One region of the Microbacterium sp. MTN4-26 genome, then DNA from elsewhere that is predicted to be linked to it. Evidence: predicted binding sites of a transcription regulator. Region 1 holds the regulator's gene; the other holds the start of a gene.

Region 1 (5,579 bases):
CTCTCACCAGCACGACGATCGCGGCGTCGTCGTCCGCGGCTGATCCGTCCACCGGAATGCGGACGATCGCGCGGCGGGGGACGGTCAGCCCGGGATCGTGCTCCTCGCGGACGGCGAGCAGAACGCCGTCGCGCCACTCCAGGCCGCCGTGGCGCGCGTGGCCTGCCACGGGAGTGAGAGGACGCACGGTCCCGTCGACGACGGAGTACACGCGCTGATCCGTCTTCTCGACGAAGAACAGCGTTCCGGCTTCGTCGGCGGTCCACGCGCCGCCGCCGTACTCGTGCACGGTGCTTCGCGCGTTCCAGGGGGTGGGCAACACATCCTCAACGTCGCCGTCGTCGCCGCGGTGGCGTACGGCGACGCGACCGGCTTCGGCCGGAACGGGCTCGCCCCACCACACGTCCTCCCCGACGAAACGAGCTCCGTCGATCCGGGGCGACGCCGCGGAGGCCGCCTCGGCGGTGATGGGAGAGGGCCAGGAGCCGTAGGGGAGTTCGGAGGTCACCGTCCCACCGTACGACGCGGTGACCTCCCTGCGGGCTCAGCGCAACGGCTGTGTGGGTGCGTTGCCGGGAAGGACCGCCGTGTCGCTTTCCACATCGGCCGCCGTGTCCACGTCGGCCGTCGGTTCCGCCTCGAGGACGTCGTCGGCGTCGATGGCCGCCTGGCCATCAGACGGTGATCTCTCGAGCAGGGCGGTGACGAGCCACACGGCGAGGGCGAGCACGATGACCAGGGCGATGTCGCCGAAAGTCAGGGGCCGCAGCGCGAACAGCACGAGCACGGCGAGCACGAGGATGACGACGCGCACGAGCACGCGCTGGCGATGCATCGCGTCCCCGAAGGCGCCCGTGTCGAGCCCTCGACTGCGCAGTCCCGATCGCGCCGACGCGGTGAGCGAGCCGGCCACGGAGCGGATGCGCCGCGCCGGCGCCCAACGGCCGCTCAGCCACGCCGCCACGGCGACGACGATGCCGAGGAAGGTCAGGACGACCGCCGTATCGCGGACGGCGCCGATCACCGTGTCGTAGATCGACTCCAGAGTGCGAGCGGGGATGCCCAGACCGGGTGCGTTGAGGCTGAGGACGGCTCCCGCGCTCGCGAGGGCTACCGCGAGCAGACCTGCGCCGATCGTGATGGCGACGCCGACCCCGAGCACGGCCGTCGACCGTCGGCGCGCGATCAGCACCCCGACGGCGGCGAGGCCGAGGGCTACGAAGGGGATCCAGTAGCCCGCTGTGACGGCGAGGTTGTAGACGGTGCCCACCAGAAGCAGGCCATCGGCCTGGACGATGACGATGGTCTGATCGATCGCCGGGATGGAGGTGACGAAGCCGAAACCCTGCGCGGCCAGTCGTGACTTCAGCTCCTCGATGATGGGGCCGAGCTGGATGCCGAGGGCGCCGGTGTCGTCGATCGCGATCGCGGTGGAGTCGTCGCCCGTCGCTGCGGCGACGAGCGCACGATGGCTGGCGACGAGAGCCGTTCGCCACACCTCGGGAAAGGCGTCGGACTGGACCACTCCGGTGATCGCCGAGTCGATGAGGCCCTGCACGCCCTGGACGGCGGGCTGCCGGAGGAGGTCGAGCGCCGACGACGCGGCGGGCGGAAGATCGAGGCTCTGCACGCCGTCGATGACGTCGTTCGTGATGCCCTCGACGTCGACGGCCGCGTTCACGGCGGTGGACGCCTGGTCGATCACCAGCTGCTGCACATCGGGATCGTCCGCGAGGGGACCGAAGGTCTGCACGAACGCGTCCTCGCTCACGAGTTCCGCGCGCGCCCACGTGCCGAGGACGGAGACGGGCACGAGGATGCCGGCGAGCACGATGCAGACGGCCGAGATGAGGGCACGCCACCATCCGGTGTGACCAGCGCGGTCTGAGACAGGTCTTTCTCCGCTGAGATCCGAGGACGCCTGGGAACGAAGATCGGCGTTCTCCGCTTTCAGCCGTTCGATCTCCGCGCGGAGATCGGTGATGTCTGTCGTGGCCATGGCGAGGGCTCCCTCTTGTCGGGTCAGCCCCATTGTGGCGGGAACGCCGCCCCGTTCGCACGTGTGCCCCAGATCAGGTTCTCCGACGCCCTCAAGCGGTCGGACACCTTCGTCCCCGAATTCTGGCGCCCGTTCTCTGGATCCTGGCCTCGTGCGAGGTGAGGCGTCGGGGTGCGAGTTCCGTCCTACTCGGCCTCCTGCGGACCCGACTCAGGCTGAGACACCATCGGGATGCCGCCACGGCACCAGAATCGCCAGCACAGCCTGAGTTGTTGCACGCGCGGTGCGCTGGCCGGCTGAGGAGACGGCCGTCAGACGGCGCGCATCACCGCCACGACTTTGCCGAGCACGACGGCCTCGTCCCCGAGGATCGGCTCGAACGCGGAGTTCCGCGGCAGCAGCCACACGTGACCGTCGCGCTGGCGGAAGGTCTTGACGGTCGCCTCCCCGTCGAGCATCGCGGCGACGATGTCGCCGTTCTCGGCCGTCGGCTGCGAGCGCACTACGACCCAGTCGCCGTCGCAGATGGCCGCGTCGATCATCGACTCGCCGGACACCTTGAGCATGAACAGGTCGCCCTTGCCGACCAGCTGCCTCGGCAGCGGGAAGACCTCGTCGATCTGCTGATCGGCGGTGATCGGCACCCCGGCGGCGATGCGCCCGACGAGGGGGACCATCGCGGCATCGCCCACGGGGGGCGCCGCGTCGGCGGGGCTTTCCGTGCTCGCGCCGGGGAGGTCGATGAGGACCTCCATCGCGCGAGTCTTGCCGGCATCGCGGCGCAGGTAGCCGCTCAGCTCCAGCTGATTCAGCTGATGCGTCACGCTCGACAACGACTTCAGCCCGACCGCGTCGCCGATCTCACGCATGCTCGGCGGGTACCCGTGCCGTGCGATCGATCGCTGGATCACTTCGAGGATCGCGAGCTGCTTGTCGCTGAGGCTGCGGCGCCGCCGTGTCTGGGGTCGCGCGCGGCTCGTCGGCTCGGTCATCTCGTGCTCCTGTCTCCTCACCCCTCGTCGTCCGAGGGGCACCGGCCTTCGAATGTCGGAGGTCGGTGATGGGCTCTGCTCATCGAAACGGTATCCGCCCTCGTCCGACACGGTCTGCAAGCGCTCCGCGTGTCGTGTTCGAGAGAAGTCCACCGGTCGGCCCGCTTGACAGCTTACGAGATCGAAGATAGCTTCGGAAGAGAGGTTCGCATCGCCGGCTCCCGGCCGAGTTCAGCGATGCGAACCTCTCGCCGAGAAGGAGGAGAGATGACCGCGATCAGCATCACGCCGCACCACCGCACCCGCCTGCGCATGACCGTGCGCGGCCGTCGCGTTCTTGCCGCCGCGGCGGCACTGCCCGCCGCCGCATGCGTGGCGGTCGCGGTCATCAGTGGCGGCAGCGCGCTCGCGTCGCGCGATGACGCCGGCGACGCTGCCTCGTTCTCCACGGTCGTCGTGAGTGCAGGTGAATCGCTCTGGGCGATCGCGGAGCGCGTGGCACCGGAGAGCGATCCTCGAGACGTCGTTGACGACATCGCGCGCCTGAATGCTCTCGACGGTGTCGATGTCTCGGCTGGTCAGGAGCTGGCCATCCCTGCGCGCTACGACACGGCACCGTAGACCGCCGGGCGAAGCGCGCCCGTACCATGGGAGGGGTGACCGCTCGCCTCGACGACCTTCCTCTCCGTGACGATCTGCGCGGAATGACTCCGTACGGTGCGCCTCAGGCACCGCTTCCGGTTGCGCTGAACGTGAACGAGAACACCCATCCCGTGCCGGATGAGATCGCCGCCGACATCCTCGATGCGATCGCATTGGCGCTTCGGGACGTCAACCGATACCCCGATCGCGAGTTCCTGCCGCTTCGCGAGGCGTTCGCGGATTACCTGGGTGAAGGGCTGCTTCCTGAGCAGATGTGGGCCGCCAACGGTTCCAACGAGGTGCTTCAGCACGTGCTCCAGGCCTTCGCTGGACCGGGGAGGACGGCGTTCGGCTTCGCGCCCACCTACTCGATGTACCCGCTGCTGACGCGAGCGACCGGTGCTGCCTGGGTCGCGGGAACGCGCGAAGACGACTTCTCGGTGACCGCCGATTCGGCGGCCGACCAGGTCGCAGCAGCCGATCCGGATGTGGTGTTCCTGTGCGCCCCGAACAACCCGACGGGCACGCCGCTGCCACTTGACGTGATCGCAGCGGTCTACGACGCGAGCCGGGCGATGGTCGTGGTCGACGAGGCGTACCAGGAGTTCGCGCCTCACGACGAGCCATCAGCGATCACCCTGCTCCCCGGGCGCGAGCGACTGATCGTGTCGCGCACGATGTCGAAGGCATTCGCCTTCGCCGGAGCTCGCGTGGGTTACCTCGCTGCCGACCCCGCGGTCGTGGACGCTCTGCGTCTGGTGCGCCTGCCGTACCACCTGAGTGCCATCACGCAGGCCGCCGCGCTCGCGGCGCTGCGTCACGCGCCGGTCATGCTCGGCATGGTCGACGAGATCGTCGCGCAGCGCGACCGCATCTCCGCCACCCTCGAGGCGCTCGGCTACCAGCCGCACCCGTCGTGGACGAACTTCGTCCTGTTCGGGGGAGTCGAGGACCCGGCGGCGACGTTCGGTGCCCTCTACGACCGCGGCATCCTCATCAGGGACGTGGGCATCCCGCACCACCTCCGCGTCACGGCAGGAACAGAGGCGGAGACGACCGCGTTCCTGGATGCGCTGGCGTCGTTAGGATCGACGTCATGACCCGCACCGCCTCGCTCACCCGATCGACCAGCGAGTCGACGGTCGAGCTCCAGCTCGACCTCGACGGCACGGGGCGCAGCAGCATCGACACGTCGGTGCCGTTCTACGACCACATGCTGACCGCGTTCGCGAAGCACTCGCTCACCGACCTCACGGTTCGCGCGTCGGGCGACACCGACATCGACGCACACCACACGGTCGAAGACGTCGCGATCGTGCTCGGGCAGGCGATCCGGCAGGCTCTCGGCGACAAGGCCGGCATCAGCCGCTACGGGGATGCGCTCGTCCCGCTCGACGAAGCCCTCGCCCAGGCAGTGGTCGACATCAGTGGGCGGCCCTACCTCGTGCACACGGGCGAGCCGGCCGGTTTCGAACACCACCTCATCGGCGGCCACTTCACGGGGTCGTTGGTGCGCCACACCTTCGAGGCGCTGTCCTTCCAGGCGGCGCTGACCGTCCACGTAAGGGTGCTGGGCGGCCGGGACCCTCACCACATCGCCGAGGCGGAATACAAGGCATTCGCGCGTGCCTTCCGCCAGGCGAAAGCGCTCGATCCACTCGTCGACGGCGTGCCGAGCACGAAGGGCGCCCTGTGACCGACCGGCCCCTCGTCGCCGTTCTCGACTACGGATCCGGGAACGTCCATTCCGCGGTCAAGGCTCTCGTCGCTGCCGGAGCCGACGCGCGGCTGACGGCCGACCGCGGGCTGATCCAAGACGCGGACGGACTCGTGGTGCCCGGCGTCGGCGCCTTCGAGGCGGTCGTCGCCGCACTGCGCTCGCGCTGCGGCGACGAGCTCATCGGACGACGTCTGGCCGGCGGTAGGCCCGTGCTGGGGATCTGCGT
Region 2 (5,579 bases), on a different contig from region 1:
TGCCCGATGCGGCGAGGCTTGCCACCATCTGGGCGGCCCTCTGACGAGAACACGAGACCCCCGGAGGAATCCGGGGGTCTCGCGCGTGGGCACCGTGTTGGGACGGAGCCACGGCTTGGCGGGGCGACGTTGCCGTCAGCTCGGAATGTTCAGGACGGTGTAGCCGACAAGCGCGGCCACGACCGGCACGATCACGATCATCGCCCACACCGGCAGTCCGCCGACCTCATAGCGCCACCACGGCGTCAGCGGTCGAGACTGCCGCGGCGCATACAGCGTGCGTCGGCGAGCGTTCATGATCCCCCCAGATTGGTGAACGTTCCAGCGTGGCGGCTCAGAGCGCCCGCACCTTCGAGGCTAGCCAGCAGGTGGGCCGTCGGTCGATGCCAGACGGCCCACACCGGCGATTCCTCGACGTTCGTTGTGTGATTGCTGCGTAAAGCGCGATCGTTACCGCGCCTCAGACCCGTCGGTGACGACGCAGCCACACTCCCGTGCCGACAGCCGCGGCACCGAGCGCTCCGAGCCCGAGGGTCCATCCGATCACGCCGCCCGTCGCCGGGAGCTGCCCGGTGGCTGCCGCCGGAGTCGCTGTCGGGTCGGGTGTCGGTGTGTCCGTCGGCGATCCCGTCGGCGACGGGGAGGGCGTGACGGTGGGCGTCGGCGACGGGGTCACCGTCGGCGTCGGTGACGGGGTGACCGTCGGCGTCGGCGTGGGTGTCGGCGTAATGGTCGGCGTCGGGGTGGGCGTCGGCGTTGGGCCGTCGCATCCGATGACGGTGACGCGCGGATCCGCGGTGGTCATCTCGCCGGTTGTCCAGTCGGGCTCTCGGTCGCCGTCTTCGTGGAAGCCCCAGGCGATGGCCGTCGCGCTGGCCGCGAGTTCGCACGTGCACCCGGGAATCTCGTGGTAGTAGGTGCGACTCTCGCCCGCGTCGTACTTCGTGGGACCCCACCGCTTCACGGTGCTGCCGTACGAAAGTTCGGCCACTCCCCAGGCCGTGACGGCCGAGAGGTTCTGCGAGACGATCGTCGCGGTGGGCGTGTCCCTGTCCGTGAAGTCCAGCACCACCGACACCGAGCCGGAGAGGCTGTCTGCGTTGGCCGCTGTGATGGACCAGGTGCTGATCCCGCCGATCACCAGCGCTCCCGCGATCCCAGCCGACAGCAGACGCCGTTGTTTCGTCTTCATGAGTCCCCAACCTCGTATGACGCGGACAACATCACTGCCCGATGCTCCCCCAATGAATGCACCGAACTCCGCTGCCCAACTCTGGAACGTTATCGGTCACGCGACCCCGCCGGGTTACCGTCGCGTTTCCAACGAATTAAGGAGGCAGTAGGCAGTCGTCTGAAGTGCAGCGAACGTCCGGGGGGCTCGCAGGCCCATGTTTGTCGGCGGCCGCGGGCATGAGCACCAACTCAGGCACCCCTCGCGGGCCACCGGTCGCGCGATTGCGTTACTGCTGCGCTTGCCTCGTCGGAGGCCGACGAGGTCGGACGTATCGCCCTAGAACGGCGGCGTGGATGCTTCTGACTCGGGTGGGTCCGTGTCGCCTGGCCCGCTGTCGAGGTCGGGGGTGAACATGACCCGTGGTGGTGGGTTGTCGGTGTATTCCAGCCCGGAGGGTGCGGTGAAGTGCAGCCTGCCGCCGGGGAGTTGTGTCACGGTCCACCCGGCGGCTTGTTTCAGGGTGTGGTGGCTTTCGCAGAACGCGCCGAGGTTGTCGATGTCGGTCTTGCCGCCGAGGGCCCAGTCTTCACGGTGATCGATGTCGCAGTCGATCGCGGGTCTGCGGCATCCGGGGAACCGGCACCGGATATCCCGGGCCACCAGGTACCGTTTCTGCGCCGGTGTGGCGAAGCGTCGGTCGACGGCGAGGACGGTACCGGTGATGGGGTCGAGGAAGACCCGGTCGAAGCCGGGGGCGTTGCCGGCGAGGATCTTCGCCGTTTCGGGGTCCACGGCGCATTTCCCGTTCAGTTCCGCCCCACCGGCGGTGGTTCCGGCGAGTGTGGTGGCCGGGACGGTGACTTGCACGTGTGCGCGGATCGCACCCAACCCACCCGCACCGCCGGTCGGGTCGACGGAGGGGGAGGCGGTGAGCATCATGTCCAGGAGCAGGTCGGTGCGGATCTGGTTCAGCGTCCGCTCGTCGAACCACACACCCGCGTCGGTGGTCGCATCCCCGGTGGCCTCCGCCCCGTTGGCACGGGTATCGAGCCCGAAGCTCGCCCCTGTGTCGGCACCGTCCGTCCCCACGTCCGCACCGGCCGCCCCGGATGGTGCACCGTCCCCGGACGCGTGCTCGCCGGACGCTCTCTCTGCGGCGTCGCGTCGTGCCTTCCGGTCGGCGGCTGTGATCGCTTTGCCCTGCCGGGTGAGCCGGTCGTAGACCCCGTGGACCTCCACGGACGGTCCGATCACCCCGAGCATCGACATCCCATCTCGCAGGTCGTCGACCCACACGCGTCGGTCCAGCACTGCGTCGTCGTGTCGTTCCTGCATGCTCTTCGGGTTGAGGTTCTCCGCGACCTGCTCCGCATACGACCGGACTCGGGCGGGGGAGGTGGTCTCGGCATAGTCGAGCACATCCCGTTCGTACGATTCCCGGGCCCCCGGATCGGCAAGCTCAGCACCCGTGTCGACGATCACCTTCACATGCGCCCGGGACACCCGGCCCGCCTGCCACGACTCCCACGTCTCATGGAACTGGGTCACCGTGCGGTGGGCTTCGAACAGATGCGTCTGCATCGTGCGGTCGTTCATTCTCGAGGCGACTGCGAGTTCCGCGGCCATTGCGCGCAGAGGCATTTCGCGCTCTCTGGCCGATGCCGAGCGCAGGCGTTCCGTCTGCTCGAGGGTGAACGCGTAAGCCTCCGCCAGGATCGCGGATGTCTTCGCGGCCGCGGCAGCCTCTTCGGCCTTGGCCTCGGTCAGACGGTGCACGAACGCCGCGGTGCGCTGCGCGGCCTCGGATGACTCGTCGCCGGGAGAAAACATGTCGGTGCCCAAACTCGTCTGCGGGTGGACGAGACGTCATGCTCGTCCAGCGAAGGAGCGACAATGGGCACTTTGTCGTTAGCCCTGAGTATAGTACAAAGATTCGACAGTCGTCAAGGCAAAAAAAGCCGAAGTCGTCAGCCGGGCTCACCCACGCTTCTTGACGGGCGTCACCACCAACTCGTTCACGCACACCGTGGCGGGGCTTTCAATGACGAAGGCGACGGAGGCGGCGACGTCGTCGGGGCTGAGCATCGACTGGCGTGCGACGGCATCGGGCACTGACGGACGCATCGACAGGAAGTCGCTGTCGACGTCGCCCGGGCAGAGGTTGCAGGCGCGCACGCCGTGCACGTTCTCCTGTGCATTGAGGGTTTCGCTCAGCGAGGACAGGGCCGTCTTGCTCGCGCTGTAGGCGACGCCCGCGTCGGGGGAGAACCGCCACCCGGAGTAAGAGGAGATGAAGACGATCGTGCCTTCGCCTCGCTCCCGCATGCCGGGCAGCACGGCCTGCACCGCGCCCACGGGGCCGAGGAGATTCGTGGCGACGATGGCGTTGACGCTCTCCAGTGACTGGTCTCGCCAGGAGCGTTGCGGGTCGTTGAGGCCTGCCGAGAGCACGAGGTCGGTCACCGTGCCGAGCTCAGCCAGGATGCGGTCGTGGCACGCGGCGATCGAAGCGGTGTCGGTGACGTCGAGCGGAGCGACGACGGCGGTCCCGCCCTCGCTCCTGATCTCGCGCGCGACCTCGTCCAGCGCGTCCTCGCGCCGGCCCGACAGGGCCACCGCGAAGCCCGATCGCGCGAGTCGCCGCGCGCTCGCGCGCCCCATCCCGCTACCTGCCCCGGTGATCCACGCGACGCGGGTGATCTGCTCCGCCATCGTTCCTCCTTTAAAAAGATTACGTTTCATCTCAAACACTACATAAGGTATGTTTACTCCGACGAAAAGGGGTATCGATGCAGATCGCACTCGACGGCAGAGTGGTCGTCGTCACCGGAGCCGCGCGGGGTATCGGCCGCGTCATCGCCGAGACGTTCGCGAGCGAGGGAGCCGTGACGATCGGGCTCGACCTGTCCGTTCCCGACGACGGGGGCGACCAGATCCACTGGCGGTCTGTCGACGTCACGCAGCTGGATGCGGTGACGGAGGCCGTCGAGGACATCATCATTCGGCACGGGCGGGTGGATGTGCTGGTGAACAACGCCGGCATCAATGCCGAAGGCGACGTCGATGCCATTGATCCGGCGCTGTGGGACCGCGCGTTCGAGGTGAATACACGCGGCACCTTCAACACGTGCCGCGCTGTCATCCCGCACATGAAGGGGCAGTCGTCGGGTCGCATCATCAACGCCGCCTCGTTCGCCGCGATCGTGCCGAGCGTCGGGGCAGCCGCATACGGGGCCTCGAAAGCGGCGGTCGTGCAGTTCTCCCGCACGCTCGCCAGCGAGCTCGGACCGTGGGGCATCACCGTCAACTCGTATGCGCCCGGGATGATCCCCACCGACATGAACGGCTTCGCCGAGATGTCGGCCGAGGCTCAGGCTGAGCGGCTCAGTACGCTGAGCCTCCGGCGCTGGGGGACGGCGGAGGATGTCGCTCACCTGCTGTGCTTCCTCGCGAGCGATCTCGCTTCGTACATCACCGGCACTCTCGTCGACGTGAGCGGCGGTAAGCTCGCCACCCAGGCGCCGTCGATGGCGTATGACCGACCGGGTGCGCCGCTGCTCGTCGGCTGAGCATTGACACCGCCGAGGCGTCCATTCGTATGATCTCAACGGCTGGCCAGGCTGATAACCTCAGCTTTCATGACTGCCTCGCATCCCACGGAAGGCCTCTCTTCCCTCGCCGGCCTGCACTCGAAGGTTCTGGATGAACTCGGCGCTGCGATCTGTGCGGGAGAGCTTCCCGCCGGATCCGTCCTGACGCTCGATGACGTCGAGTCGACCTACGGCATCTCACGTTCCGTGGCGCGCGAGACCGTTCGCGTGCTGCAGTCGATGGGGCTGGCGGTCTCGCGCCGGCGCGTCGGGGTGGTCGTGCTGCCGGACACGGAGTGGAATCTCTACGACCCGCAGATCATCCGCTGGCGTCTTGCCTCGCCCGACCGTGCTGCGCAGCTGGCTGCCCTCGTCGAACTGCGTGCCGCAGTCGAGCCCGAAGCGGCTCGACTGGCCGCCCAGCGCGCGACGTCGGCGGAGATCAGCGATCTCATCGCTCTGGCGGGAAAGCTGTGGGCTGCGGGCGAGGAGGGTGACGGCGAGGCATTCCTGGCGCTTGATGTGCAATTTCATGCTCGCGTGCTGCTGCTCTCGCGCAACGCGATGTTCGCGCGGCTGGACTCCCTCATCGCGCAGATTCTCGTGAGCCGCACCGAGCACGGCCTCGTGCCATCGGAGCCCGACGTCGTGGCGCTGCAACGGCACGTAGATGTCGCGGGCGCCATCCAGCGACGAGACGGTGACGCCGCGCACGATCTGATGCGATCGATCCTCCTGCAGACGATCGATGAGATCGACACGATCTCTGATCAAGGGGATCCGATTTCAAGCTGGCATTGATAAAAAGATTACGT

What was found. The regulator LexA, encoded in region 1, represses DNA repair genes until DNA is damaged. The targets are predictions, from matches to a motif close to TCGAACANNTGTTCGA.
Region 2: ACGG9C_RS15175 (DUF222 domain-containing protein) is a predicted target of LexA. The motif match lies at 3,096-3,111, and genes of this name have one in related genera.

The regions. Positions count from the first base shown of each region.
Region 1 is NZ_BTGO01000008.1:138,702-144,280, forward strand. Features, by position in the region: gene ACGG9C_RS08935 (alpha/beta hydrolase family protein) at 1-508, opposite strand, end outside; gene ACGG9C_RS08940 (hypothetical protein) at 545-1,999, opposite strand; gene lexA (transcriptional repressor LexA) at 2,311-2,991, opposite strand; gene ACGG9C_RS08950 (LysM peptidoglycan-binding domain-containing protein) at 3,259-3,612, shown strand; gene ACGG9C_RS08955 (histidinol-phosphate transaminase) at 3,639-4,733, shown strand; gene hisB (imidazoleglycerol-phosphate dehydratase HisB) at 4,730-5,329, shown strand; gene hisH (imidazole glycerol phosphate synthase subunit HisH) at 5,326-5,579, shown strand, end outside.
Region 2 is NZ_BTGO01000021.1:35,391-40,969, forward strand. Features, by position in the region: gene ACGG9C_RS15160 (hypothetical protein) at 1-44, shown strand, start outside; gene ACGG9C_RS15165 (hypothetical protein) at 136-297, opposite strand; gene ACGG9C_RS15170 (hypothetical protein) at 461-1,192, opposite strand; gene ACGG9C_RS15175 (DUF222 domain-containing protein) at 1,511-3,004, opposite strand; gene ACGG9C_RS15180 (SDR family oxidoreductase) at 3,152-3,886, opposite strand; gene ACGG9C_RS15185 (SDR family NAD(P)-dependent oxidoreductase) at 3,964-4,743, shown strand; gene ACGG9C_RS15190 (FadR/GntR family transcriptional regulator) at 4,813-5,565, shown strand.